One region of the Massilia oculi genome, then DNA from elsewhere that is predicted to be linked to it. Evidence: predicted binding sites of a transcription regulator. Region 1 holds the regulator's gene; each other region holds the start of a gene.

Region 1 (7,220 bases):
ATCCTGCAACTGCGCGGCATCGACACGCTGCAGGAATTCATGGAGCGCCAGCGCCAGGCGATGAGCGCAGATTGAACAACTGAGGAACCGCTATCGACGGCCCGGCGGCGTGCCATCGGCTGAAGGTTGCGGTATCATCGCCGCATGCACATCGTCCTCATCACCGGCATCTCGGGCTCGGGCAAATCCGTGGCCCTGAATGTCCTGGAAGACGCGGGTTACTACTGCGTCGACAACCTGCCGCCGGCCCTGCTGCCGGCCCTCGTCAATACGGTCAACGAGACCGGCGCCGCGAAGATGGCGGTCGCGGTCGACGCGCGCAGCGCCGAATCGCTGGTCGAACTGCCGGTGAGCGTGCGTCGCATGCGCGGGGACGGCCATGCGGTCAAGGTCATGTTCCTGACCTCGAGCACCCATTCGCTGGTCGCGCGTTTTTCGGAAACGCGGCGCAGCCATCCGCTGTCGCACGAGCTGCGCCCGGGCGAGAACCCGGCCTCGCGCCGCACCCTGATCGAATGCATCGCCGAAGAGCGCGAGCGCCTGTCGTCGATCGAGAACCTGGGCCACGTGATCGACACCTCGGAACTCTCGGCCAATAAACTGCGCGCCTGGATCAAGGAGCTGGCCGAGGTCGCCCATGCGCCGCTGACCCTGTTCTTCGAATCGTTCGCCTTCAAGGTCGGCGTGCCGCTCGACGCCGACTTCGTGTTCGACGTGCGCGCGATCCCGAACCCGTATTACGACCTGGCCCTGCGCCCCCTCACCGGCAAGGACCAGCCGGTGATCGACTTCCTCGACGCCCAGCCGAGCGCGATCGAGATGCTGGCCGACATCCGCAACTTCGTGGCCAAGTGGCTGCCGTCGTTCAAGACCGACAACCGCAGCTACCTGACGGTGGCGGTGGGCTGCACCGGCGGCCAGCACCGCTCGGTGTACATGGCCGAGCATCTCGGCGCGCACTTCGCCGATACCGAGCGCGTGATCGTGCGGCACCGGGAGCAGCCGAAGAATCCGGCGGCATAATGCTGCGGTAGGGTTGGCGGCGGTGCCGCCGACCCGACGTCGTGCGCAGTCAGGCGGCGCGAATCAACGCAGCACCTGCGCCGTATCCACCAAGCGCACATCGTGCATCTGGTGCAGGTAGGCTTCCAGGTAGCCCTTGTGAGACGCCCCGACGATGACCAGCAGGCGCGTGCCCGGCGTCACGCCCACCACGTCGCGGATGTTCGCCGCCATGCGCAGGTTGCGCGTTTCCCAGTAGCCCACGTAGTTGCGGCCGAAGCGCTGCGGCGACGGCTCGTTCATGGCGGCGCCGAAATCGATCTCGAAGGTCGCCGCGACATGGGCCGGCGAGTTATAGGCGCGGTACAGCGCCAGCACGCCTTCGGCGCTGCCCAGTTCCTGCTTCAGGACCTTGTCCTGTTCCTCGCGCTGCTTGTTGGCCGGATTGTCCCAGGCCTTCATGATCGCCTCGCCGGCGGCCTTGCGGTCGGTGTAGGGCCGGCCCGCCGTCTGGTCGTCCATCGCATGCACGCGGTCATGCCCCAGGCGGGCCGCCAGCTGCGCCGCGATCATCACGCTTTCACCGGGACGGACCTCGAGCCGGTGCAGCCGGGCGACCAGGACCTCATCCAGGCCATCGCCTGCGTGGCGCTCGGCGGCGGGCAAACGCAGCCACTGGACCATGGCCGAGGTGGATTCGCCACCGGCCAGGAATACGGCCGCCAGGCGCCGCCGCTGGGCGCTTGATGGCGCCGCGGGCCAGGCGGCGAGCAGCTTTTCGGCTTCGGCAGTGGCTTGCGGGACATCGAGCCCGGTGGCGGCCCTGGCCGGCGCGGTGTCCCAGCAATAGCTGTCGATCGCCTCCCGGTAACGCTCCACGTAGCGGTGCATGAAGTCGCACTGCGGCCCGGAACGCTCCTCGACCGCGATCGCCTGCGGCTTCCAGCCCGCGAGCCGGTCGTTCAGCAGGGACAGGCTCGATGGCTGGAAGGTCTTGGGCAGTTGCGACAGGTGGGGCGAACCGAGCACCATGATCTCGCTGGCCGGCCCTGCGGCCGGGCCCTTGAGCCGGCTCGGATCGAAGGCCGGCTGGTAATCTTGCGCGACGGCGCCGCCGCATAGCGTCATCGAGATCAGCAGGGCACGCAGGCGCATCGGTCTTCCTTTCGAGTCATGAAGACCCGATGTTCACACCTCGTCGATGCGCTGTCACGCAAAAATCGATATGCATGCTCCCGCTTATGCGAGATGCCTGAGCGGATGCGCGTGACCAGGCCACACCGGTTCGAAGAAGCGCGCCACCATGTCGGGCGTGACCTGTTCGAGCGCCGGCGGATTCCATTGCGGCGCATTGTCCTTGTCGATAACGAGCGCGCGTATGCCTTCGAGCACTTCGCCATGCTCGAAATTGCGGCGCACCAGCGAGCGCTCCATGCGCAGGCAATCGGCCACGGACAGCGCAGCGCCGCGCGCCAGCAGCTCGTGGGTCACGCACATCAACAGCGGCGAGCGCTGGCGCATCGCCTTCAGGGCTTGCTGCGCAAACGGCGTCTCGTCGCGTTCGAGCGAGGCCATGATGGCGGCGACCGAGCCGGCGCCGAAGTGGGTATCGACCAGCGTGCGCCGGGCCTGCAGCTCGCTCTCGCCTGCCGCTTGCGCGAACGGCGCGGCGAAGGCGCGGATGGCGGCGGGAAGTGCGGCGCCGCCGGTCGTCTCGATCAACGCGTTCAGGGCCGGCAGCTCGGCGCTGGGCACGAACACGTCGGCCAGGCCCACGTAGAGCGCGTCGGCGGCCTTGATCGTCAGGCCGGTCAGGCCCAGGTAGTTGCCGAGCCGGCCCGGCGCATGCGACAGGAAGTGGCTGCCGCCGACGTCCGGGAACAGGCCGATGTTCACTTCGGGCATGGCCATCTTCGTTCGTTCGGTCACGATGCGCAGGCCGCAATCCGGCCCGCCCTGGGCGATGCCCATGCCGCCGCCCATCACGACGCCGTCCATGATGGCGATATAGGGCTTGGGATAGAAGTGGATCAGGTGGTTCAGCGCGTATTCTTCGGTAAAGAAATCCTCGAGCAGCGCGCTGCCGCCGGTCGGCCCCTTCTGTCCGACTTCATGGAAGAAGCGAATGTCGCCGCCCGCGCACAAGGCCTTCTCGCTGCTGCTGGTGAGCACGACTGCATCGACCCGCCCATTGTCGCGCCAGCCAAGGAGGATGTCGGTCAATGCGCGCACCATCTCGAGCGACAGCGAATTGAGCGCCTTCGGGCGGTCCAGTGTGATGATGCCGGTGCGGTTGGCGATGCGGGTCAGGACGTGGTCGGTCATGGGTTGATCCATCATGAAGAGACCTGCATTTTACCGAACACGCGCCTCGGGTAGAACTGAAACGCTGGATGCAAAAAGGGCGTCCCCTCAGACGCCCTTAGCTAGTGTGAGCCCTGCGCCTGATCAGGCGACAGCAGCGTCTTCGCCGCCGATTTCCGGCATGCGTTTGATCGAGGTACGGCTATGGTCTTTCAATTGCTGCTTGTGTTTGAGGATCTGTCGGTCCAGTTTATCCATCAGCGTGTCGATCGCGGCGTACAGGTCTTGCGCGACGCTTGCCACGTGCAGGGTCTTGCCCGACACCTGGACGTTGATCTCTGCTTTCTGCCTTTTTTCTTTTTCAGTGAGGTTGTCGACGGCCAGGAAGACGTGGGTGTCGATCACCTGGTCGAAATGGCGAATGATGCGCTCGAGCTTATTCTGAACGTATTCACGGATGGCGGGGGTTACTTCGAGATGATGGCCACTGATTGTGAGGTTCATACACACTCCTTTGAAAAGGTTGCACCGTGTGGACCACACCAACGCGACAAGGCACGACGGGTGTGGACGGCGCAGTTACAAGGACTTGCGGAGGCTTACAGGGGGTATCTTGAGGGCTTCACGGTATTTTGCAACCGTCCGGCGCGCGATGACCATGCCTTGTTCCCCGAGCATCTCCGCGATCTTGCTGTCGGACAATGGGTTCCTAGGGTCTTCTGCTCCTGTCAATTGTGCGATGAGCGCACGGATTGCCGTCGAGGATGCTTCGCCTCCCGCCTCGGTGGCAACGTGGCTGCCGAAGAAATACTTCAACTCAAACATGCCGTGCGGGGTCAGCATGTATTTCTGCGTTGTGACACGAGAAATTGTGCTCTCGTGTAGGCCTAGTGTATCAGCTATCTCACGTAAAACAAGGGGCCGCATGGCAACCGCGCCATGCGAGAAAAAATTGCGCTGGCGCTCGACGATCGCCTCCGCCACACGCAGGATGGTGTCGAATCGCTGGCGCATATTCTTGATGAGCCACTTCGCTTCCTGCATCTGCGCGCCCATCTGCGCCTCGCTCTTGCCCTGCTTGAGCAGGCTGGCGTACAGGCTGTTCACGCGCAGGCGCGGCATCACGTCCGGGTTCAGGGTGACCGCCCAGCCGCTCTTGGAACGGCGCACGATCACGTCCGGCACCACGTAGTCCGACACGTTCGAGGCAAACGCCGCGCCCGGGTGCGGATTGCATTGGCGCACCACGGCCTGCACCTCGCGCAAGTCTTCGTCGTCGCAGTCGAGCGCCTTCTTCAGCTTGCTGTATTCGCGCTGGGCGAACCAGCTCAGGTAACCCTCGACGATGGTCAGCGCCATGCGCCGCGTCACCAGCGGCACACCGGGCATGCGCCGGATCTGCAGCGCCAGGCACTCGGCCGCGCTGCGCGCGCCGACGCCCACCGGGTCCATGCTCTGCACCAGCGCCAGCGCGCAGCGCAATTCGTCGATCTCGATCCCGAGCTCTTCGGGCAGCCTGGCGTGGATCTCGTCGAGCGGCTCCTCGAGGTAGCCGTTGTCGTCCAGCGCATCGATCACCAGCTCGGCCAGCGCACGGTCGCGCGCCGACAAGGTGGCTTCGCGCACCTGCTCCATCAGATGTTCGCGCAGGGTTATAGCGCAGGCTTCCAGTTGCGGGCGGCCGTCCTCGTCCTCGCCGCCGCCCGACGATGGCGCGCCGCCTTCGCTCCAGTCGGCATCAAAGCGATCGTGGTCCGCGCCGTTCTCGAAACCCTCGCCCTCCTGCGCCGGCGCGTCCTGGCCTTCGGCCTGCTGGCCGGGGGCCGGTGGCGCCTCGCCGTTGGCGGGCGCATTGTTGATCGCGCCATCGGCCAGCAAGCGTACCGAACGGTCGAGCGGATCGTCGAGCCGCTCGAGCAAGGGGTTATCGCCCAGTATCTGCTCGATCTCCTGGTGCAGCTCGAGCGTCGACAGTTGCAGCAACCGGATCGACTGCTGCAGTTGCGGCGTAAGCGCGAGGTGCTGCGAAGTGCGAAGTTGCAGGGACTGTTTCATCTAGGCGTCGCTCACATGCGGAAGTGTTCACCCAGGTACACGCGGCGGACCGACTCGTCCGCGATGATGTCGTCAGGGCGGCCGGAGGCAAGCACCGCGCCCTGGTTGATGATGTAGGCGCGGTCGCAGATGCCGAGCGTCTCGCGCACGTTGTGGTCGGTGATCAAAACGCCGATCCGGCGCTCCTTCAGGAAGCGCACGATGCGCTGGATCTCGATCACGGCGATCGGGTCGACGCCGGCGAACGGTTCGTCGAGCAGCACGAAGCGCGGATTGGTCGCCAGCGCGCGCGCGATTTCCACGCGGCGGCGCTCGCCGCCCGACAGCGACAGCGCCGGATTCTCGCGCAGCTTCTCGATCTGCAGGTCGGCCAGCAGGGTGTCGAGGCGCTCGTTGATCTGGTCTTTCGACAGCGGCTTGCCGTTGTCCTTCTGCAGCTCGAGCACGGCGCGGATGTTCTCTTCCACCGTCAGCTTGCGGAACACCGACGCCTCCTGCGGCAGGTAGGACAGGCCCAATACCGCGCGGCGGTGGATCGGCAGGCTGGTGATGTCGGTGCCGTTGATGTCGATCGAGCCGGCATCCGACGGCACCAGGCCGACGATCATGTAGAACGACGTGGTCTTGCCGGCGCCGTTCGGACCCAGCAAGCCGACCACTTCACCGCATTCGACCTGCAGCGACACATCGCGCACCACCAGGCGCTTGCCATAGCTTTTCTGCAGGCCCTTGACGACCAGGGTGCTGCAATCGCCCAGCTCCATCGGGATCGCCGTCATTGCGCGCCTCCGGCCGGGGCGCGCTTGGGCGACAGGATCAGGGTGCCGCGTCCGCCGCCGGCCTTGGTCTGGCCGCTGACGTCGTTGCGCACGGTGGCCACTTCCTTGCGGTTGTCGTAGGAGATGAAAGGTCCGGTGATCTGGTTGGTCATGCGCGAATTCTCGAGCTCCTTGATCAGGGCGTTCGAGTACAGGCGCACCAGCTCGGAACGCTCGTCGTACTCGATGCGCTCGGCCTGGCCTTCGACCCACAGGTCGGGGCCGCCGTCACGCTTCTGGCGGAAGGTGGTCAGCTTGCCGTTGGACGCGGTGAGCGTCACGCTCATATACCCTTCCGGCGACTCGTTGACCACGGCGCGGTCGGCCTTGAGCAGCAGCGTGCCGCGGGTCAGGACCACGTTGCCGGTGAAGACGCGGGTGCCCGTGATGCCGTCGACGTCGGCGGAGTCGTATTCGATGGTGGCCGGCTTGAGCGAGTCGGCGCGCTCGGCGGCCGCGGTCAGCGACAGCAGGGAAAGGAAAGCGGCAGCAAGGAGTTTTTTCATGGTTGGAAACGGGTCTCGGGTTGGCACGCGGCGCACGTCGTTCAAGGATCAGCGCTGGCGTGGCGGATAGACGATCTGGCCGCGGCTGGACAGGTGCATCTGCTGGGTCGCATTGTTGGCGACCATGCCGGTGCCCTTGAGCGTGGACGCGCCAAGTTGCATGTCGATCGGCAGATCGGTCTTCACGATTTCTTCATCGGGCAGCACGGTGAGCGCCTGGCTGCGCACGCGCAGCGCCTCGCTCTGCGCGGTCTTGGGACGCTGCAGGTCGACGTCGCCCATCAGTTCGACCCGGTGCTCCTGGTGATGAATCTGCGCGTTCTTCGCGACCACCGTCATCGGCGGGCGGCCCGGCTCGACGCCGCGCAGCACCGGCTCGTCGACGTGCGACACGTCGCCATTCGGAATGTGCGCAAGGCGCTTGCCCGACACCAGATAGCTCGGCTGGCCATTCTCGGTCATGCGCACGAACGAAAAATTCTCGACGATGTAGTCAGGTTCGTCCGGCGGCCCGCCGAGCTGGGCGTCGATGTCG
Region 2 (7,220 bases), 1.0 Mb from region 1:
CCGGAGAAGCGCGAAGCGTATGACCGCTACGGTCACGCCGGCGTCGATCCGAACAGCGGCATGGGCGGCGGCTTCGGCGGCGGCGCGGGCGGTTTCGGCGACGCCTTCGGCGACATCTTCGGCGACATCTTCGGCGGCGGCCGTGGCGGCCGCGGTGGCGGCCCGCAGGTGTACCGCGGCGCCGACCTGCGCTACAACCTCGAGATCACGCTGGAACAGGCGGCCCACGGCTTCGACACCACCATCCGCGTGCCGAGCTGGGACAAGTGCGACACCTGCCACGGCAGCGGCGCCAAGCCGGGCACCCAGCCCGTGACCTGCACCACCTGCGCCGGCCACGGCCAGGTGCGCATGCAGCAGGGCTTCTTCAGCATCCAGCAGACCTGCCCGAAATGCCATGGCAGCGGCAAGATCATCCCCGAGCCGTGCGCGGCCTGCGGCGGTGCCGGACGCATCAAGCGCAACAAGACGCTGGAAGTGAAGATCCCGGCCGGCATCGACAACGGCATGCGCATCCGCTCGTCGGGCAATGGCGAGCCGGGCACCAATGGCGGGCCGCCGGGCGACCTGTATGTGGAGATCCACATCAAGCAGCACGCGGTGTTCCAGCGCGAAGGCGACGACCTGCATTGCGAAATGCCGATCTCGTTTTCCAAGGCGGCCCTGGGCGGCGAGATCGAGGTGCCGACCCTCACCGGCAAGGTGTCGTTCACGGTGCCCGAAGGCACCCAGACCGGCAAGACCTTCCGCCTCAAGGGCAAGGGCATCAAGAACGTGCGCTCGGGCTATACCGGCGACCTGTTCTGCCATGTGGTGGTCGAGACCCCGGTCAAGCTGACCGACAAGCAGAAGGAACTGCTGCGCGAGTTCGACCGCCTCACCAGCGAAGGCGGTTCCAAGCACAGCCCGCAGAGCAAGGGCTGGATGGACAAGGTCAAGGACTTCTTCGAATAAGCGGCTTTGCCGAAACCGCCGAGCGGCACACGCCCTCGGCGGTTTTTTTTGCCTCGCCACGCCGCTGCCGAAGGTCACGCAACGCTGTTACACTTCACGTAATTTTGAGGAGCATCGCCGAAGCGCCCACGCGAGATGGGCCAGGCAACGTCGATCGGGACACCTTCCGCTCGACGGCAACACGACAATACAAGGAATCACGATGGACAAGTACAAGACCAAGGGATTGACCGCGAGCGAGCTGTTCGAACGGAACCGCACCTGGGCCGCCTCGATGGTGGCCGAAGATCCGAACTTCTTCAAGGCGCTGCAAGACCAGCAGGCGCCCGAATACCTGTGGATCGGCTGCTCGGACAGCCGCGTGCCGGCCAACGAGCTGCTGGGCATGGCGCCGGGCGAGCTGTTCGTCCACCGCAACATCGCCAACGTGGTCGTGCACTCCGACCTGAACTGCCTGTCGGTGCTGCAGTTCGCGATCGACGTGCTCAAGGTCAAGCACATCATCATCTGCGGCCACTACGGCTGCTCGGGCGTGCACGCGGCGCTGACCGACGGCCGCGTCGGCCTGGCCGACAACTGGCTCGGCCACGTGCGCGACGTGCGCGACAAGCATGGCAAATACCTGGGCAACGTGGTCGGCCGCGCCGCCACCAACCGCCTGGTCGAACTGAACGTGGCCGAGCAGGTCATGAACACGGCCCACACCACCATCGTGCGCGACGCCTGGGAACGCGGCCAGCCGCTGACCATCCACAGCTGGGTGTACGGCGTGCACGACGGCCTGCTGCGCGACCTTGGCATCACCATCAGCAGCTTCGAAGAAATCGCGCCCAAGCTCGAGCGCGTGCTGAGCGGCTACGTGGACGGCGGAGAAGTGCGTGACGAACGCCGCGGACAGTGATCTCGCACGCCTGCGCGCCATCGTCCGCACCTTCGTGGACGAGCGCGACTGGGACCAGTTCCACACGCCCAAGAACCTCGCCTCGGCCCTGAGCGTCGAGGCGGCCGAGCTGCTGGAGCATTTCCAGTGGCTGCAGTCGGGCCGGCTTGACGAACTCGGCGCCGCCAAGCTGCAGGAGGTGCGCCACGAGATGGCCGACGTGCTGGTCTACCTGGTGCGGCTGGCCGACAAGCTGGACGTCGACTTGTTGGCGGCGGTGGAAGACAAGATGGTGCTCAACCGCGCCAAATACCCGGCCGATCAGGTGCGCGGCGACATGCGCAAGTACGACGAGTACAAGAGATAGACGGGCATGGCGGGCCGGCCCTCAAAGGCCCGCCATGCAGATGTATTTCACGACGAGATAATCGTCGATGCCGTAGACCGAGCCTTCGCGCCCCACCCCCGATTGCTTGACGCCGCCGAACGGCGCGACCTCGGTCGAGATGATCCCCGTGTTCACGCCCACGATCCCGGTTTCGATCGCCTCGGCCACCCGCCACACGCGGCCGAGGTCGCGCGCATAGAAATACGATGCCAGCCCGAACTCGGTATCGTTGGCCAGCTTGATCACTTCTTCCTCGGTCTTGAAGCGGAACAGCGGCGCCACCGGCCCGAAGGTTTCTTCGCGCGCCACCAGCATGTGCGGCGTCACGCCGGTGAGCACGGTCGGCTCGAAAAAGGTCTGGCCCAGCGCATGGCGCTTGCCGCCCGCGATGAGCTTCGCCCCTTTATCCAGCGCATCGGCGATGTGCTGCTCGACCTTGCGCACCGCCTTCTCCTCGATCAGCGGTCCCTGATCGACCCCTTCCTCGCGGCCGTCGCCGACCTTCAGCTTGCCGACCGCCGCCGCCAGCTTGCGCGCGAACGCGTCGTACACGCCGTCCTGCACGTACAGGCGGTTCGCGCACACGCAGGTCTGGCCCATATTGCGGTACTTGGAGGCGATCGCACCCTCGACCGCGGCGTCGAGGTCGGCATCGTCGAACACGATGAAGGGGGCGTTGCCGCCCAGCTCGAGCGACAGCTTCTTGATCGTCGGCGCGCATTGTTCCATCAGCAGGCGGCCCACCTCCGTCGAGCCGGTAAAGCTCAGCTTGCGCACGAGGGGATTGGCCGTCATCTCGCCGCCGATCGCGGTCGTGTCGCCGGTCACCACGCTGAACACGCCCCGGGGCACGCCGGCGCGTTCGGCCAGCACGGCCAGGGCCAGCGCCGACAGCGGGGTCAGTCCGGCGGGTTTCAGGACGATCGGGCAACCGGCGGCCAGCGCCGGCGCCACCTTGCGCGCGATCATCGCGGCCGGGAAGTTCCAGGGCGTGATCGCGGCGCACACGCCGACCGGTTCCTTGGTGACCAGGATGCGGCTGTCGGGCCAGGGCGAGGCCAGGGTCTCGCCGGCGATGCGCTTGGCCTCTTCGCCGAACCATTCGAAAAAGGCGGCGGCGTAGCCGATCTCGCCTTTCGATTCGGCCAGCGGCTTGCCCTGCTCGAGCGTCATCAGGAGCGCCAGGTCGTCGGCGTTTTCCATCATCAGGTCGTGCCACTTGCGCAGGATGGCGGCGCGTTCCTTCGCCAGCTTCTTGCGCCAGGCGGGCCAGGCCGCGTTGGCGGCCTCGATCGCGCGCCGGGTCTCGGCCGCGCCCATGCGCGGCACCGTGGCGATGGTGTCGCCGTTGGCGGGATTGGTCACGGCGGTGGTGTCCTTGCCGTCGGCATCGCACCAGGCGCCGTCGACATAGGCTTGCCGGCGCAGCAGGGAAGGGTCGGTCAGGTTCGGCATGGCGGTCCTCGTCGGTCGTGTAACGGGACTCATGGTAGACCGTTTCGGGGAAGGGCGGAGCGAGGCTGGAAGAGCAGGACCTGCCGCGGCGCCGCCCGCGGCAAGTCCTTCAAGCCTGGCTGGCGACGTCGTCGCCGGCCAGGCCGCAGGAACGGTCAGCCCTTGTGGATCCTGCGACGACGGGTGGCGGCCACCCCGAGCAGGCCGGCGCCGAGGGTGAGCAGGGTGGCCGGCTCGGGGACCTCGGATGGGGTGTTCGGCGTCACGTCGGCGGTCAGCTCCGACCATGCGAAGTTCACGGTCTGGAGCAGGCCGGAGACACGGATCGTGACGTCCAGAATGCCGGTGTCCTGCAGCGCCGTCTTGACATCGAAGTCGTAGGTCTGGCCGAAGAGCGAGACGTTCTGGACAGTCTCGGACAGGTTTCCGTTGAAGAAGAATCTGACCGTTTCCGAACCCAGGAGAATGTCGTACAGGCGGACGTCGAGTGTTGCCCAATTCAGGGTGGCATCATCCGGTAGCCCGGACGACGTCAGGTCATGCGAGTAGGACACCGGGGTGAGGAACGTGACAAAGCGGTCCGGTTCCGGATTATAGAGACTTGTGTATTCAATCGCATGCACGGCGCCGGTCGTCGCCAGCATCAAGACAGCAGCACCAGCCAGTTTTTTCAGGACTTTCATGATTACCCTCCGTTTTGGTTTGGTTTCGAGTAACACGTCGCTTCGATTTGAAGCAAAAGCCTTGATGCAATTCGCGTGCCACGGATGAGCGTTTGATAAAAATCAAAAGCTCACCCAAAATGCATGGAAATTTGACCAACTGTATGTAATTTTGCCCGACACCACCAAATGGTGTAGTGACTTTGTCGGTCTGGTTTTTCGCCGTTCACATCGATTTGAAAACGTTTCGTGACGGCCCGTAACGTGTGGGCAGGGCTCGCCAATTAACGTTAAGCTTTTGACATGGAATCGCAGTTTTTTAGCAGATCGGCAGGAGAAGCGCTTCGTTGGCGCTGTGTTCGATCTGGATTAACGCACCGCGCAGGATCCGGCTGTTTCGGTCTCGTGCGCTCAATACAAGGTAGAAACCATGCGCCCCATCGTCATCGTTCCCGCATGCACGCGTGATTTCGGCGAGCACCCGTACCACGCGGCCCAGCACAAATACGTCGACGCCGTCACCCTCGGCGCCGATTGCGCTTCGTTCATTCTTCCTTCGCTCGGCGCGAATCTGGACCTGGATACCCTGTTCGGCACCATCGACGGCATCATGTTGACCGGTTCGGCATCGAATGTGCATCCCAGTTATTACTCTGAGGAAGTGCTCGATCCCTCGTTGCCGCAGGACCCGGCGCGCGACCAGACCACCTTGCCGCTGATCCGCGAGGCGGTGCGGCGCGGCGTGCCGATCATTGCGATCTGCCGCGGCTTCCAGGAGATGAACGTGGCGCTGGGCGGCAGCCTGCACCAGGCGGTGCAAACCGTCGCCGGCAAGTTCGACCACCGCGAGAAACCCGAGCTTGGCATGGATGAGCAGTACGGTGACGCCCACAACGTCAGCCTGTGCGCCGGGGCTTGCTGGAGCGCATCCTGGGCGTGTCCGAGATTCCCGTCAATTCGCTGCACGGGCAGGGCGTGAATGAACTGGCGCCCGGCCTGACGGTCGAAGCCCTGGCGGAAGACGGCCTGGTGGAGGCGTTCACCGTGTCGAATGCGCCGGGCTTCACCCTGGCCGTGCAGTGGCATCCCGAGTGGCGCATCCAGCACAATCCGTATTCGATGAAGATGTTCGGCGCCTTTGGCCAGGCGTGCCGCGCGTATCAGGAACGACGCTGCGAGAACCACGAACGGCGCCGGAGCGCCGGATGAGCGCCTCTGCCAAGGGCCCGGGACCGAGGCTCCCCGACTCTCCTGCCTTCTGCATCCTTCAACGACAGTGAGGCAACTACATGGCAATTCGCGACAACTTCAGCTATACCGATATGGAAGAGTGGCTCGACGCAAAACGGGTCACCGAGATCGAATGCCTGGTCCCCGACCTGACCGGGGTGGCGCGCGGCAAGATCCTGCCGCGCGTGAAATTCACCGATGACCGCGGCATGCGCCTGCCCGAGGTGGTGCTGGGCATGACCGTTACCGGCAACACCCCCGAGCGCGATGCTGCCTACGAGCGCGCCATCTCGAGCATCGACCGCGACATGATCCTGCGCGCCGACCCGAGCACCATCACCATGGTGCCGTGGGCGGCCGATCCCACCGCGCAAGTGATTCACGACTGCTACTACGCCGATGGCAGGCTGGTCGACTTCGCCCCGCGCAGCGTGCTGCGGCGCGTGCTCAAGCTGTATGAGCAGCGTGGCTGGACGCCGGTGGTGGCGCCCGAGCTGGAGTTCTATCTCACCGCCAAGAACATCGACCCCGACCTGCCGCTGGCGGCGCCGATCGGCCGCAGCGGCCGCGCCGAGACCAGCCGCCAGGTGTACAGCATCGACGCCGTCAACGAATTCGATCCGCTGTTCGAGGACATCTACGATTACTGCGAGATGATGAACCTCGACGTCGACACCTTGATCCACGAGATCGGCGCCGGCCAGATGGAGATCAACTTCCAGCACGGCGAGCCGCTGGGCCTGGCCGACAAGGTCTTCTATTTCAAGCGCACCCTGCGCGAGGCCGCGCTCAAGCACGATATGTACGCCACCTTCATGGCCAAGCCGATGGCGGGCGAGCCGGGTTCGGCGATGCACGTGCACCAGAGCGTGGTCGACGCCGAGACCGGCAAGAACGTCTTCAGCAACGACGACGGTTCGCCATCGCCCCTGTTCCACCAATACATCGGCGGCCTGCAGCGCTACATGCCGTCGGCGATGGCGATCGTTGCGCCTTATGTAAATTCCTACCGCCGCATCGTGCGCGAGACGGCGGCGCCGATCAACCTGCAATGGGGCATCGACAACCGCACGGTGGGCTTCCGGGTGCCGGTATCGGGCTCGCAGGATCGCCGGGTCGAGAACCGCGTGATCGGGGCCGACGCCAATCCCTACCTGGCGCTGGCGATCACGCTGGCCTGCGGCTACCTGGGCATGACGGAAGCGATCGAACCGTCACCGATGGTCGAGGGCAATGCCTACGATATGCCGGTGGAGCTGCCGCAGGGATTGTCGGAAGCGATCACCCTGCTGCGGCGCGAGGACCGGCTGCGCGACGTGCTGGGGGAGCGCTTCATCGACGTGTACACGGCGGTGAAGGAACTCGAGCACCGCGAGTTCATGCAGGTGATCAGTCCGTGGGAGCGGGAGCATTTGCTGCTGCATGTGTGAGCCGTAGGCGCTCCGGATGGTCATGCGCTGACTGGACGCGTGGACGGGGCTCCCGTCCACGCGTTCAACCGGCATAAAAATGGCCGAGGCTTAGGCCCGCGCCTCCAGCACGTCCTGCGTCTCGCCACGATTCTTCAACACCTGCGGCGCCAGCGACCCCGCCACCATCCCGATGAAGGCCGCGATCAGGCCGGCCAGCTGGCCCGGGAAGTGCTCGCCCA
Region 3 (7,220 bases), 350 kb from region 1:
GCGCCACGCGTTCGACGTTCGGGCGGCTCATCAGGGTACGGCGCATGAACTGCACCTGCTGGTTCAGGTTCGGCAGGGTGGTCATGCCCGACAGCAGCGGCTTGAGAATGGTCTGGGTGTCGACGTAGACGCGCGCCGATGCCTCGTACTGGTTGGGAAGCGAATACACCACCCCCCAGCCGGCCAGCGCCACCACCCAGGTGATGACGACTGCATGCCAGCGGTACTTGCCGATGGCCTTGAGGAGGTGAAGTATCTGGGTTGTAATTTCAGCCATCGTGTCGATCTCGTCGGTCAGGGCCTGGGCTGCAGGCTCAACAAATAAACAATGTGCATGATCGCTTGTACCCTAATCAATTGCAATTGAGGGTTAAGAGATGCAGCGATTCGTGGTCACCGATGCCATCGGTTTGCAACACATGTTCCGCACTGCAATAAGAAGATGTTAAACAAATTGCATCATGGCGGTTGTTGCATTATCGCAAACAACTGAAGAATTCGCATGTTGTATTTCGCGAAGCGAATCCACCTCGCTGCCAGGGTTCGGTTCGTTGACCTCAGGCCGCGCGGTTCTTCAAATAGTTGCTGAAATTCAAAGAAGCTTATTGTAATGTTTAAAAATGGAAAGGGGCCGTACGATTGCCTCAGCCCTGTTACAACTACCTCAAGATTGTGAAGGTTCGATGACGCGACGATTGTTTTCAATACGAGTGGCTGCCGGCGCGCTGCTATGGTGGGCGGGAGCCGGTCTGCAAGCGGCGACGCTGCCGCAGACGGTGGCGGCGGTCAAGCCGTCGATCGTGGGCGTCGGCACCCAGTTGCAGACGCGCAGCCCGGCGATCGTGTTCAGCGGCACCGGTTTCGTGGTCGGCGACGGTCTGAGCGTGATCACCAATGCCCACGTGGTGCCGGACAAGCTCGATGCGGCCCGCATGGAGCAGCTCGGCGTGGTGCTGCCAGACGGCGCCGGGGTGCGCTTCCGCCAGGCCCAACTGGTGGCCCTGGATCGCGAGCACGACCTGGCGCACCTGCGCCTGGACGGCGCGCCGCTGCCGGCCCTGCGCCTGGGTGACGCGGACCGGGCGGCCGAGGGGCAGGACCTGGCCTTCACCGGCTTCCCGCTCGGCATGGTGCTGGGCCTGCACCCGGCCACCCACCGCGCGCTGCTGGCCGCGATCACGCCGGTGATGCAGCCTTCGTTCAATGCGCGTCGCCTCGATGCGCGCGCCGTGGCGCGGCTGCAGCGCACGCCGTTCAGCATCTACCAGCTCGACGGCACCGCCTATCCGGGCAACAGCGGCTCGCCGTTGTACGACCCCGCGACGGGGCAGGTGGTGGGCGTGATCAATATGGTGTTCGTGAAAGGCTTGAAGGAATCGGCCATCTCGACCCCCAGCGGCATCACCTATGCCATTCCGGTGCGCCACGTGCAGGAACTGCTGAGCCGCTAGCATCAGCGGATGGCGCGCTGGCGTAAGGCAGCAACATGCAAGTATTTCAATTGTGCATGGCTTGTCGCCGGGTCGGTCTGCGCTACAATAGCGCAGGCCGTGATGGCGAAATTACAATTTTTGATTCACGTCGAACACTATTCCACCAGGGATGGCCGGTAGGCGCGAAGGGGATGAACGCGATGATGACGAAGACCATGAAGAACCTTTTGGCAACTGGCGCCGCCGCTTGCATGCTGCTGCTGGGCGGCTGTTCCACTCCGGTACCGCCCAGCACCGCCGCGCTGGCGCCGATCAACCCAGACTACCTGATCGGGCCGGGCGATGCCGTCAACATAATTGTCTGGCGCAATCCCGAAGTGTCGATGTCGGTCCCGGTGCGGCCGGATGGCAAGATCACGACCCCGCTGGTCGAAGACCTGCCGGCAGCCGGCAAGACCTCGACCCAGCTCGCGCGCGACATCGAGCAGGCCCTGGCCCAGTTCATCCAGCAGCCGGTGGTCACCGTGGTCGTGACCAACTTCGTCGGCAACTTCAACGAACAGATCCGTGTGATCGGCCAGGCGGCGCGCCCGCAGGCGCTGCCGTATCGCCGCGAGATGTCGCTGATGGACGTGCTGATCGCGGTGGGCGGCGTCACCGAGTTCGCCTCGGGTAACAAGGCCAGCATCGTGCGCACCGTCGAGGGCAAGCAGGAAAAAATCAATGTGCGTCTCGACGACCTGATCAAGGATGGCGATATCTCGGCCAATGTCATGATGCGCCCGGGCGACATTCTGGTCATCCCCGAGAGCTTCTTCTAAGCCGTTCATCCTGCCCGACCGGCCCACGCGCCGGTCGCCCCGCGCCGGTCGCCCCGCGGCGTTCGCCACGGCGGCACCTTGCCGCAGCTTTCCCTTCTGCAACCGGCACGACCAGTGCAGCCGGTCACTTTCCCCACGATATCTTGTCCCCGCGCGCCGCAGTGCCTGCCGAAGCTGCTATCGTCCATATGCGGCGACATTCAGAATGTCAAAGAAATAAATACTCCTAGTTAATACAATTGATATTTTGTAATTTATAATGCTATGATGATCAGGAACGCCGCCGGCACACGACGTGCCGGGCTGCCTGGAGAATGACCATGATCGAGACATTAGCGCCGGCCGCCTTCTGCGCCGGTCCGGGTGGCGACGAGGTTGCCGCTTCCGACGGACCCAGCATCATCGACGTCGCCATCAACGAGCGCGTATTCGGTATACGCGCGGCCGACATCGACTCCCAGCGCAATTCCGCCAGTATGCTCATCAGTAAGATGTACTCCTGGCGCGGCTACAGCGGCAATCACCAGGTGCACAGCGACCCCAACCGGATCACGCTGACCGCGTCCGACCGCGGCCAGGTGTTCGGCACCCTGAGCCTGGGCCTGGATTCCGAGATCGGCCTGCTGGCCGACCAGGTGTTCAAGGATTGCATCGATGCGCGCCGCGGCGCCGGGCGGGTATGCGAGATCACCAAGCTGGCGGTCGACCCGGCGGTCAAGTCCAAGGCGGTGCTGGCCTCGTTATTCCACGTGGCCCTGATCTATGCGCGCGACCTGAATGATTGCAGGGACATCTTCATCGAAGTCAATCCGCGCCATCGGCGCTTCTACGAAGCCATGCTCGGCTTCCAGACCGTGTGCGAGTCGCGCCCCAATCCGCGGGTGCAGGCGCCGGCGGTCCTGTTGCGCGTCGACACCGCATTCGGCACCGAACAGGTGGCCAAGTGGGGCGGCATGCAGGACAAGGCGGTGGGCGAACGCTCGCTGTTCCCGTGGTTCTTCTCGCCACGCGAGGAGGCGGGCATCGTCAACCGCCTGCGCCAGCTGGGCTGAGCCAAATCGATCCACGCTTGCCTGCGGTTCATTAACGCCCTATATTTCCCGCTTTACTTCAATCCAATGAGGACGCTCCATGACGACAGGCAAGACCAGGGATGAAATCGCCGAAGCCTATTCATCCGAACCGTGGTGGTACGACCTGCGTGGCTTCTTCATTCTGACCTTTGCCTACAACAGCACCATCGGCACGCAGATGCGCTTCTTCGGGCCCAACTTCGGACCCGACCACCTGGAGGTGGCGTGCGGCACCGGCACCCTGCTCGAAATGGTCCTGAACTGGCGCCGCCGCCGCAAGCTGCCGCCGGTCAAAGTGACCGGCATCGACTATGCCCCATCGATGCTGGCCGGCGCCAAGCGCCGCTTCGCCGGCAATCCGCTGGTCGAGGTGCAGCATGCCGATGCGGCCCAGCTGCCGTTCGCCGACAACCGCTTCGATACCGCCAATATAGCCAACTCGATCCACTGCTTCCCGACCGTCGACGGCGCGCTGCGCGACATCCTGCGCGTGCTCAAGCCGGGCGGGACCCTGGCCGCCAACGTGCTGCTGTATCCGTCAGGCTTCGCCCCACTGCGCTGGGCGGCGCAGAAGATCAATGACTGGGGCATCCGCAAGGGCATCCTGTACAGCCCCTTCCATATCGAGGAGCTGCGCGCCAAAGTGCTGGCCGCCGGCTATGATATCGCCAGCGAATTTAAGTCCGGAAACACCTGGAATGTAGTGTTGCGGAAACCCCTGTAGGACGGCGCCCACAGCGGCGCGAGATTTTTTAAACACAGGTGTCGGGATCTTTTACAGTGTTGTAATTTCTTCTACGAAATAGTCATCTAAGTGACTGATTTTAAAGGAAGTGAGTTAGCTGGCACGATGGTTGCTTAGATAGAGGGTGTTAGTACCAAACCCTACAACCAGGAGATCCAAGATGAAAGCAGTATCGAAGACCATTATCGCTTGCGCAATCGCTGCAACCTCGATGTTCGGCGCCGCCGCCCAGGCCGCCAACTTCAATCCGTTCACCGTGGAATACGATGGTCGTGAATTCACCGCTGACAAGATCACCGGCAACTACAACGAAATCGCTACCTTCAACACCGACGGCACCTTCAACGTGTCGCTGGTGTGGAACGCCGGCCAGTTCGTCGGCAACGGCGGCACGACGCCGGTCACCCGTACCGGCCTGAACAACGACTACGGCCTGTACGCGCTGTACACCGCCTCGGGCACCTATGGCGTCGAGAACGGCACCAACGTGTTCCGTTTCAACGATGGCAGCGGCCGTCTGGCGATGTACCTGGACGCCAACCTGGATTCGACCTTCACCATGCCAGGCAGCGGCGCTACGCCAGTTAGCGTGGGCAACAGCGGCGACGACGTGCTGCTGGCCGAAGGCGATCCACTGTCGGGCTTCGGCGTGCTGGACCCAACCCTGCCGACCTGCGGCCCAAGCGGCATCAACTGCGGCAGCTTCGGTGCGAGCTCGACCTTCGCTCTGGTCGGTTTCGGCAAGGAATTCTTCACCTCGCCAAACCCGTTCTACAACCTGTCGTTCCAGTCGGGTCAGCTGAACAACTTCAACCCGACCGGCACCCAGGAAATCAACGGTTCGCTGGACGTGGTCTTCGCCAACACCGCCGAAGTGCCTGAGCCGGCATCGGTCGGCCTGCTGGGCCTGGGCATGCTGGGCCTGTACGCTGCCCGCCGCCGCAACAAGAAAGCTGCCTGATAACCACGGGCCTGCCTGGCAGGCCTGACGTCAGCAGCGTGAAAAAAGCCACTGCCGGAGCGATCCGGCAGTGGCTTTTGACTTGGCGCCGTACCCATTCGATGCTGTTGCGGATCCGGAGGCCAGCACAGCAGTTCAATGCTCATCCACATCGAACGGGTACAGCGCCTTTGACTCTGGTAAGCCGCCCGGAAGCGGCAGGCGCTCAGCGCACGGCTGCCGCCATGCGCGCGAACTGGCGGCGCCCGATCGCCAGCATCAGCCGCTGGATCGGATGGCGGTTGCCGCCCGGCCGCCAGGTGCGCTTGAGCTTGTTGCGGTAGGCGTCGAACTGCATGCCCCAGGGCGCAGCCAGCACGTCTCCGCGGCCGAGCAGGATCTTGAGCGCTTCGGTGGCGCATACGCCGGCGCACAGCTGGCAGGCCATGAAGGTCGACGGCCCGCGGCGTTCAGCCAGGTTGACCGAGCCCGGCACCATCAGATAGGGACGGTGCAGGCCGGCCGGCGCCAGGCCGACCACGAAGCGGATCGCCTTTTCCTGCTCCGGCAGGTCGCCCCAGCCGAAATACTCCTCGAAGGTCATCTTGCCCGGCATGAAGTTGAGCAAGGCCGTTCCCATGCCCAGCGGCGCACCGGTGGTGGCCGGAATACCGAGCCGGGCGCAGGCGGCGAACGTCTGCTGGCGCGCGTCGAAGGCGAAGAAATCGAGGGCGTCCACGTACAGGTCGGCTCCCGCCAGGAAGGCGTCGAGATTGCCCTCGTGGACGCCGTCCGGGAAGATCTCGATCTCGATCTCGGGGTTGATGTCGCGCGCCATGCGCGCCAGCACCTCGGCCTTCGGCTGGCCGACGGTCGACATCATGGCCCCGACCTGGCGATTGAAGTTGGCGATGTCGAAGGTGTCGAAATCGGCGATGCGGAAACGGCCCACGCCGAGCCTGGCGAGGGTCAGCAGGTGCACGCCGCCGACGCCGCCGCCGCCGGCGATGGCCACGCACTTGCCGCGCAGCTGTTGTTGCTCGGCGGGGGTGACCCACCCGATATTGCGTGAAAATGCCTGTTCGTAGTTGAACGGTTTAGTCATTGATGGTTCGGGACAGAAGTGAAACGGCGACCGGCCGGGGATGCGGCGCGGGCGTCATGCCGGGTGCGACTCATCCATGCGCAGCAGGCGATTGATAATGCCACGCTCTTCGCGTGGTGAAAAGAAATATGGATAGAAAGAACGTTCTTCCGTTTCGCCATCGGCGGCCCAGGTGCCGCCGAAGTGCGCGATCTGCTCGGTGACGTATTGCAGGTTCACGCGCAACAGGTAAGCCGGCGCGTCGACCCGTGGGTTGGTCTTGAGCTCGCCTTCCTTGCGAAAGCCCAGCATGCGCTCGTAGAAGCGGCGGTGGCGCGGATTGACCTCGATCACGATGTCGGTGCAACCATGCATGTCGCGCGCGTAGATCACGGCCAGGTGGAACACATTGGCCAGCGCGGTCTTGGAGCGCACCGAAGGGTCGAAGGCGAATTTGGTGAATTCGCACAGCTTGGCGCCGCGCCGACGGTGGGCATCGAGTTCGTCCTTGAAGATTTCGTCGGCCATCAGGCCGACCTCGGAATCGATGCCGATGCTGAGCGTGCCGACCACGTCGCCCTTGTCGGTGGCGGTCAGGGTGATGCGGTTGGGGTCGCTGCTTGGCTGGTGATTTCCGGCGTAGCCTCGCCAGGCATACATCCTGTTGATCAGCATACTGGCCGTGTTACGACCATCCGAAGTATCGGTAAGCCGGATTCCGTACGAATCGTCGTCCACGATAAACATCCTCATTTAGGAGAACGTTATCTTATCGCGACATTAATAAATCCAGCGTTCGATAGGATGAGGCCGCTCATCCTGGCCCTGCCTTTGCCGACGGGGCCGATGGCGCGTCGGCAGGGCCGCCGCGGAGCCCGGCCCGGCCCCGCGGCGAACGCCCTCTTACAAGGTCTTGAGCAGTGCGCGCGCCTCGTCGGCGTGGGCGAACGGCGTGTCCGACGCCAGCAGTTTGTCGAGCTCGCGGCGTGCGCCGGCCTTGTCGCCGCTCTTGTGCAGGGCCTGCGCCAGGTGGTAGCGGATCTCCATCGCGTTCGGCGCCTGGCTGCTGGCTTTCTGCAGCAGCGGCAGGCCGCGCGCGGTGTCGCCCTGCTCCACCAGCACCC
Region 4 (7,220 bases), 660 kb from region 1:
TGCCGCCTTTTCTCGCCGCCTCGAACAGCGAGCAGTTCCACTGCTTGGAAAACTCGCCCAGCACTTCCAGCGTGGCCATGCCGACGCCGCGCTTGGGCGTCGTCACGGCGCGGATGAAGGCCGGGTCGTCGTCCTGGTTGGCGATCAGGCGCAGGTAGGCGATGATGTCCTTGATCTCGGCCTTGTCAAAGAAGCTCTGGCCGCCGGACATCGTGTAGGGAATGCGCTCCTTGCGCAGCGCCTGTTCGATCACGCGCGCCTGGTGGTTGCCGCGGTACAGGATCGCGTAGTCCGCCCACTTGTTCTTGCGCTGGAAGTGCTCGCTTGAAATCATCATCGCGACCTGGTCGGCTTCCTGGTCGTCGTTCTGCATGCCCAGCACCTTGATCGGCTCGCCCAGGCCGTGCTCGGACCACAGCGACTTCTCGAACAGCTTCGGGTTGTTGCCGATGACGGCGTTGGCCGCCTGCAGGATGCGGGTGGTGGAGCGGTAGTTCTGCTCGAGCTTGATCACCTTCAGGTCGGGGAAGTCGTCGCCCAGCGTTTTCAGGTTCTCCACCGAGGCGCCGCGCCAGGCATAGATGGCCTGGTCGTCGTCGCCGACCGCCGTGAACATCGGCTTCTTGCCCAGGCCCGTCACCAGCAGCTTGACCAGTTCGTACTGGCAGGTATTGGTGTCCTGGTATTCGTCCATCAGCAGGTAGCGCAGGCGCCGCTGCCAGCGGTCGCGGATCGATTCGTTATTGCGGAACAGTTCCACCGGCAGGCGGATCAGGTCGTCGAAGTCGACCGCCTGGTAGGCCTGCAGGGTGGCGACATAGCTGCGGTAGACGCGGCCGGCCAGGGCCTCGTCCTCGTCGCGCGCCGCCTTGATCGCATCTTCCGGATCGACCAGGCCGTTTTTCCACAGCGAGATCGCGTTCTGGATGCCGCGGATTTCTTGCTTGTCCGTGGTCAGGGCCAGATCGGAGACGATGGTGTAGCAATCGTCGCTGTCCATGATGGAAAACTTGTCCTTCAGGCCGACCCCGGCCGCTTCCTGGCGCAGGATCTTGACGCCCAGCGAGTGGAAGGTGGACACGGTCAATTGCTTGGCCTGCTTGGGCTGCTTGAGCAGCTTGCCGATGCGCTCTTGCATCTCGAGCGCCGCCTTGTTGGTGAAGGTGAGGGCGGCGATGGTGCGCGGATCGTAGCCGCAATGCTCGATCATGTAGGCGATCTTTTGCGTAATCACGCGGGTCTTGCCCGAGCCGGCGCCGGCCAGCACCAGGCAAGGGCCGTCGAGATATAGCGCGGCTTCGCTCTGCGGCCCGTTGAGGCCGAATCTTGGTGCATTGGACATGGGAATTATTTCTGGAGGACAGGCAGCGATTGTAACAATCTGGCGGACCCAGCGGGCGATGGCGCTCGCCGGCTGCACCGGATTGCAACACCGGCCAGCCGTCGACCGCTCGGGAGAGCCCGGACACGCGGGCGCGCAATCGAGTAACATGCGTCCTTTGCGGCTTGCGCCGCTGCGGCCCCATTTTCAGGACATTTGCCCGATGAAATTCGAACATCTCGTTGAAATCAACGACCCGATGAACCCGCTGATCGACACCCTCACCCGCGAGCAGGTCTGGCACGGCCTGGTGCTGCGCGCCGAAGACCCGAAGATGTTCATTCCGCACCTGGACGCCAGCGAGATCGTCGAGCGCGAGGCGGGCGCTTTCCGCCGCCGCCTGACCTTCGGCGAACTGGTGATTGAAGACCAGGTTTTCCTGACCCCGCTGCAGGAAGTGCGCTACGAAGTGCCGGCCCAGGGCGAGATCGCGGCCTCCAGCCTGCGCATGATCATCGAGGCGCCGACCAATGCCATGCTGCTGGTGCGTTTTTGCTACGACGACGGCACCGGCGAGCATGTCGATCCGGCCAACGCGATGTATGACGAGTTCAAGAAGTCGGCCTATGAAGAGGCCGACCTCGACACGGTGCGCATCCTGCGCAAGCTCGCCAGCGAAGGCAAGCTGAACACCACGCTGCTGAACTGAGCGTCAACGCAGTGTCAAGTACCCGGCTCGGTATCGGCCGGGTCGGTCTGGCTGTCGCCCTTCGACAGGTTGGTGGCCAGGTCGCGCAGCGCGGTGCGCACGCCCTCCTCGATCACCGGATGGTAGAACGGCATCTCGAGCATCTGGTCGACCGTCAGGCGCATCTGGAATGCCCACGACAGCAGATGGGCCAGGTGCTCGGCGCGTGGCGCGATCATCTCGGCGCCCAGGAACAGCCGGGTGCCATACTCGGCGTACACCCGCAACATCCCCTTGTTCTGCAACATCACCCGGCTGCGGCCCTGGTTGGCGAAGGACACGCTGCCGACCGCGAACTTGCGCTGGCCGCCGGCGCACAAGGCCTTGTAGTTCTTGCCCAGGGTGGCGATATTCGGCTCGGTGAAGGCGACCGCAATCGGCGCGCGGCGCAGGCCCGGACGCACATCCGGGAAGCGGCCCGCGTTGTCGCCGGCAATCTTGCCGTGGTCGGCCGCATCGTGCAATAACGGACGCTCGTTGTTGGCGTCGCCCGCGATGAAGATATTGCTGGTGCCGCACTGCATGGTGCGGGCGTCGAACACGGGGATGCCGTCCGGCCCCAGCTCCAGGCCCGTGTGCTCGAGCCCCAGGTCGTGCACGTTCGGCGTGCGGCCGGCCGTCATCAAGACATACTGGAAGCGCTCGGTGCTTTCCTTGCCCAGCGCATCGCGCACCGTCAGCGCCACCTCGTCGCCCTCCTGCACCGCCCCGACCACCTCGGTCTGGAAGGCGATGTCGAGTTCTTCCATCAAGACCCGTCCCGCGCAGCGCAGCACCTCCGGATCGGTGATGTTGGCGATGCTGCCGCCGCGCGCGTAGAAGCGCACGCGCACGCCGAGCCGGGCCAGGGCCTGGCCCAGTTCCAGGCCGATGACGCCGGTGCCGATCACGGCCACCGAGCGCGGCAGGTCGTCCCAATAGAACACGTCGTCGCTGGTGACGATGCCGGGACCGACGTTCTCCAGCTGCGGCAGGCGCAGCGGCGTGGAGCCGGTGGCGATCACGATGCGACCGGCCTGGATCTCGGTGTGGTCGTCGACCACCAGCGTGCAGGGGCCCGTGAAGCGCGCGCGGCCCTGCAGGCGGTCCTGCACCGGCATCGCCTCCACCCCTTCGAGCACGAAGCCGACGAAGCGGTCGCGTTCGCGCTTGACCCTTTCCATCACGGCGCGGCCGTCGATGCGTTTATCTAAGGCATGCACGCCGAATGGCGCGGACGTATCGATCACGTGGGACGCCTCGGCCGCCGCGATCAGGAGCTTGCTCGGCATGCAGCCGACCCGGGCGCAGGTGGTGCCGTACTGGCCGCTCTCGATCGCCACCGTCCGGGCCCCCAGCGTCTTGGCGGCGCGGTAGGCGGTCATGCCGGCGGTGCCGGTGCCGATGATGGCGACGTCCACGTTGAGTTGTTTCATTGCTGGTCTCCACTGCTGCGCTAATGACAGGCAAGACGATACGCTATTTTGCCGCCGCTGGTGGCGACATGCATCTTGCATGTCGAGCAACTTTACGTGCCGATCTCTATCGGGGGACACACTTTATTAATTTCCCATTAGAAATCAGTCGATTGCGAGAACTACGACAACACAGTGGTACTGCTAGACGTCGGCGCCAACTCGGTCGTCACCAGCATCGCCTACGATGTCACCCTGACCGCCGATTCGCCGAGCTGGCTGGCGGACATGGTCGTCGGCTTCGAGAACTCCAAGCAGACCGACGGCGTGTTCTTCACGCCGGGCATCGAGGAATGGTTCCCGGGTATCATGAGCTACTTGGGCTTCGCCGACCTGGCCCTGCTGGGCCTGGCGTTCGAAGTCGGCGTCGACGGCATCCTGCGCCTGGAATTCTTCGAAGACTGGGACGATCTGGTGGGGGTGGACGGCCAGTGGGACTTCGGCACCATCACCTTCGGCATCGAAACGGTCGACGTGGAAGAGCCTGGCGAAGTCCCCGAGCCGTCCACCACCCTGCTGATAGGTGCCGGCCTCGCGATGCTGGGCGACACCGGCCGCCGCCGCGCCGCCGGCGAAAGCGCCTGAGCAGGTCCCGGCAAGCTCACTTCCAGACGTAGACCCCGCCATTGTGTCCATGCTTGGCGTGGACGGTGCGGTCTACCAGCACCATTTTGTAATAGGTGGTCAGGTGGTGCCAGGTCCAGTCGGGCGGGCTGCTGTTGCCGAAGCCGTTCTTCATGATCCGGTTCGCCATGGAAAAATGCTGCCCGCGGCTCGCGCCGGGAATCTTGATCTTGGTTCCGCTCAGCGTGATGCCGTAGTTGGCCTTGCCTGAGCCCTTGTTCAGCTGAACCTCGCTGCCCGGCTTCATCGGATTCTTCCAGACCTTTTGTTTGTTGACCTTGCCGAAATCGATGCTGCCAAGGTTGTCGAGCTTATAGGTGACGTCCTTGAAATTGCCGTGCTTATGGGTGGTGTATCCGGCCTGGTAACTCAGCGCGCCGGGTGTGCGTGCCTTCTGTATCGGCTTGCCGCCGTTCACAAGCTGCTTGAACTGCGTGCGCGTCAACACGCCTTGATTGAACCATGTGAGGAACAGCGCGTGGGTCGCTTGCGCACCTGCGTTCCGCGCCAGGTCTTCAAACTGCTGATACAGCCCGGGGTGGCGCATGACCAGGGCCTCGGCCAGCACCGCTTGCTCGTCAGATTCAATTTCCGACAACATCAAGTCCCCCGGATCGAGTTCCTCTTCCGGATTGTCGCTGACCTGGTCCTCGGCGTGCTCGGGATCCTCCATCGCATCCTCGGGCAGGTGCAGATGATCCAGCGTGTTCCCCAGCAATTGCTCGATAGTCCATGCCTGGTCGCTGGTCAAAGCATGGCGAAGTGCGGTACTGGCTTCGTCGATCAATTCGATATTGCCGCTCTCGTAGGCAGTGGCGATACGCCAGTGCAGGGCCGTGGCAGCCTCCGTCATGCCGAGCTGGTGGCCGATATTCGCAAGCTCACGCAGGGGATCATTCCATACCTTTTCCTTCAACCCATCGTCGAGCCGACGCTGATGGCCGTCGACCCATACGGCTTGCGCGATTGCCGCGCCGCCCGGGGCCGCCCGAGGTGCAGGTTCGACGGCCGCGCCCGCCGGGGGCGCAGCCGAGAGTGCCCTCGCGCCCATCACATCCGCCTCACGCTCCAGGCCAGGATCGTCGTTCACGGCGACGCCGCCCTGCATTTGCAGAGTCGGCTGGACCCGTCCTTCGGCTTGCTGCACCAGGTGCCAGGCCTCGTGCGGCAAATGCCGCTCTTGCCCCGGCGCCACGTGAATTTCGCGGCCTTGCGCATAGGCATGCGCGTTCAAGCGGCCCGGCGCAGACGAGTTATAGTGAACGTTGACGTCGCTCAGATCGTGCCCCGACAGTGACTCGACGCCCGATTTGAGCCTGTCAGGCAGGCCGGTGCGGTTGACCGCCACGGCGGTGTCGTCCTGCGCCAGCTGGGCCGCTCCCTGGCCCTGCACGGCGCCACGCCCGGGCTGCCGGTTCCCGAACAGTTGCGCAACCAGTGCGCGCTGGGCAGTCATGCGCGGGCTGTTGCCGATCATGTCGGCGAGCGCGCCGGCGTTCGCGCGGTCCTGCTTCGCCTCAAGGCGCGGTTGTACGGTCCGCTGGTCGACACTCGGTTCAGCTTTCATGCGATTCCGGCAATCATGGCAACGACGACAAGTGATGGAGCAAGGCGCTTCATTTCCCTGAGGATATCAGCTTATTAACCAGAGTCAATTATTGCGCCTTACGTTCAGACCCATGCGCAACAACGCCGACCGCACTCAGATATCGACCGGGTCGACTTCAAGCGACCACTTCACGCGCGACTTCATCGCCCGCAGCTGCAGGTTCCAGACCCGCAGGAAGGCCTGCAGCGCGGGCCGCGAGCTGGATTCGACCAGCAGCTGGGCGCGGTCCACGTTGTGGACCCGGGTCATCGTCATCGGGATCGGGTCGTTGATCATGATCCCGTCGGCCGGCAGGCAGTCGCGCGCCGCCTCCAGGAATGCGATCGCGATCGGCAGCTCCTTCGCCTCGGCGCGCAGCAAGGCCTGGTACATGAAGGGCGGCAGCCCGGCTTCCTTCCTCTCTTCGAGCAGCTGGCCGGCAAAGCGCTCGTAATCGTGGCGCATCACCGCGCCGTACAGCGGGTGCTGCGCATACCTGGTCTGCACCAGCACCTCGGACGGCGCGCCGGCGCGGCCGGCCCGGCCCGCCACCTGCATCAGCTGGGCGAACAGGCGCTCGCTGGCGCGATAGTCCTGCGAGAACAGGGCGGTATCGGGGTTCAGGATCCCGACCAGGGTCAGCTTCTTGAAGTCGTGGCCCTTGGCGACCATCTGCGTGCCGATCAGGATGTCCACCTCGCCCCGGTGCACGCTGTCGAAGGCGGCTTGCGCGCTGCCCTTCAGGCGCGTGGAGTCGGCATCGATGCGCAGGATGCGCGCCTCGGGGAACATGGCTTGCAGCCCTTCCTCGACCCGCTGGGTGCCGCGTCCCAGCGGCTGCAGGTCGACGTTGCCGCAGGTCGGGCAGGAACGCGGAATGCGCAATTCGAGGCTGCAGTGGTGGCAGCGCAGCCGGTGCTCGGGCTTGTGCAGCACCATGAAGGCGGTGCAGCGGGTGCAGTTGCTGATCCAGCCGCAGGCGTCGCAGCAGATCACCGGGGCATAGCCGCGCCGGTTCAGGAACAGGAGCGACTGCTCGCCGCGCTCCAGCCGCCCGCGCAGGGCCGCCAGCACCTCGCTCGTCAGTCCGTCGCGCGCGCGGTCGCGTTCCATGTCCACCAGCCTGACTGTCGGCAGCACGGCGTCGCGCACGGCGCGCTCGCGCAGGTCCAGCCGCCGGTAGCGTCCCGAGCGCGCGTGATGCCAGGATTCGAGCGAAGGCGTGGCCGAGCCGAGCACGATCGGGATCCCCAGCTGGTGGGCGCGCCACACGGCCAGGTCGCGCGCCGAATAGCGCAAGCCTTCCTGCTGCTTGTACGAGGGGTCGTGCTCTTCGTCGATCACGATCAGTTGCAGGTTCGGCAGCGAGGCCAGGATCGCCAGCCGGGTGCCGAGCACGATGCGCGCCTGGCCGCTGTGCGCGGCCAGCCAGTGCAGCATGCGCTCGCCCTCGGACAGGCTGCTGTGCAGGGTGGCCAGCATCAT

The links. The regulator sigma-54, encoded in region 1, starts transcription at its own class of promoters, with help from an activator protein. The targets are predictions, from matches to a motif close to TGGCANGNAANCTGCTTT.
Region 2: a site for sigma-54 is predicted at 4,424-4,441, ahead of DIR46_RS15975 (PEP-CTERM sorting domain-containing protein). Genes of this name have one in related genera too.
Region 3: a site for sigma-54 is predicted at 4,171-4,188, ahead of pepA (flocculation-associated PEP-CTERM protein PepA). Genes of this name have one in related genera too.
Region 4: a site for sigma-54 is predicted at 3,549-3,566, ahead of DIR46_RS14470 (PEP-CTERM sorting domain-containing protein). Genes of this name have one in related genera too.

What each region holds. Positions count from the first base shown of each region.
Region 1 covers NZ_CP029343.1:2,487,597-2,494,816, forward strand. The annotation lists gene hprK (HPr(Ser) kinase/phosphatase) at 1-75, shown strand, start outside; gene rapZ (RNase adapter RapZ) at 145-1,023, shown strand; gene DIR46_RS11500 (DUF5694 domain-containing protein) at 1,087-2,157, opposite strand; gene DIR46_RS11505 (enoyl-CoA hydratase/isomerase family protein) at 2,242-3,327, opposite strand; gene hpf (ribosome hibernation-promoting factor, HPF/YfiA family) at 3,451-3,810, opposite strand; gene DIR46_RS11515 (RNA polymerase factor sigma-54) at 3,886-5,361, opposite strand; gene lptB (LPS export ABC transporter ATP-binding protein) at 5,373-6,125, opposite strand; gene lptA (lipopolysaccharide transport periplasmic protein LptA) at 6,137-6,685, opposite strand; gene lptC (LPS export ABC transporter periplasmic protein LptC) at 6,734-7,220, opposite strand, start outside.
Region 2 covers NZ_CP029343.1:3,495,954-3,503,173, forward strand. The annotation lists gene dnaJ (molecular chaperone DnaJ) at 1-954, shown strand, start outside; gene can (carbonate dehydratase) at 1,157-1,855, shown strand; gene DIR46_RS15965 (nucleotide pyrophosphohydrolase) at 1,833-2,201, shown strand; gene DIR46_RS15970 (NAD-dependent succinate-semialdehyde dehydrogenase) at 2,223-3,677, opposite strand; gene DIR46_RS15975 (PEP-CTERM sorting domain-containing protein) at 3,833-4,360, opposite strand; partial or broken gene DIR46_RS15980 (gamma-glutamyl-gamma-aminobutyrate hydrolase family protein) at 4,770-5,548, shown strand; gene DIR46_RS15985 (glutamine synthetase family protein) at 5,629-6,999, shown strand; gene DIR46_RS15990 (high affinity choline transporter 1) at 7,090-7,220, opposite strand, start outside.
Region 3 covers NZ_CP029343.1:2,839,011-2,846,230, reverse strand. The annotation lists gene DIR46_RS13055 (XrtA system polysaccharide chain length determinant) at 1-277, opposite strand, end outside; gene DIR46_RS13050 (S1 family peptidase) at 684-1,451, shown strand; gene DIR46_RS13045 (XrtA/PEP-CTERM system exopolysaccharide export protein) at 1,649-2,254, shown strand; gene DIR46_RS13040 (GNAT family N-acetyltransferase) at 2,575-3,306, shown strand; gene DIR46_RS13035 (class I SAM-dependent methyltransferase) at 3,386-4,051, shown strand; gene pepA (flocculation-associated PEP-CTERM protein PepA) at 4,233-5,033, shown strand; gene DIR46_RS13025 (ThiF family adenylyltransferase) at 5,239-6,117, opposite strand; gene DIR46_RS13020 (GNAT family N-acetyltransferase) at 6,172-6,771, opposite strand; gene prsT (XrtA/PEP-CTERM system TPR-repeat protein PrsT) at 7,000-7,220, opposite strand, start outside.
Region 4 covers NZ_CP029343.1:3,151,235-3,158,454, reverse strand. The annotation lists gene DIR46_RS14485 (UvrD-helicase domain-containing protein) at 1-1,342, opposite strand, end outside; gene DIR46_RS14480 (SRPBCC family protein) at 1,545-2,030, shown strand; gene DIR46_RS14475 (dihydrolipoyl dehydrogenase) at 2,045-3,484, opposite strand; gene DIR46_RS14470 (PEP-CTERM sorting domain-containing protein) at 3,659-4,108, shown strand; gene DIR46_RS26145 (eCIS core domain-containing protein) at 4,125-5,714, opposite strand; gene DIR46_RS14460 (primosomal protein N') at 5,850-7,220, opposite strand, start outside.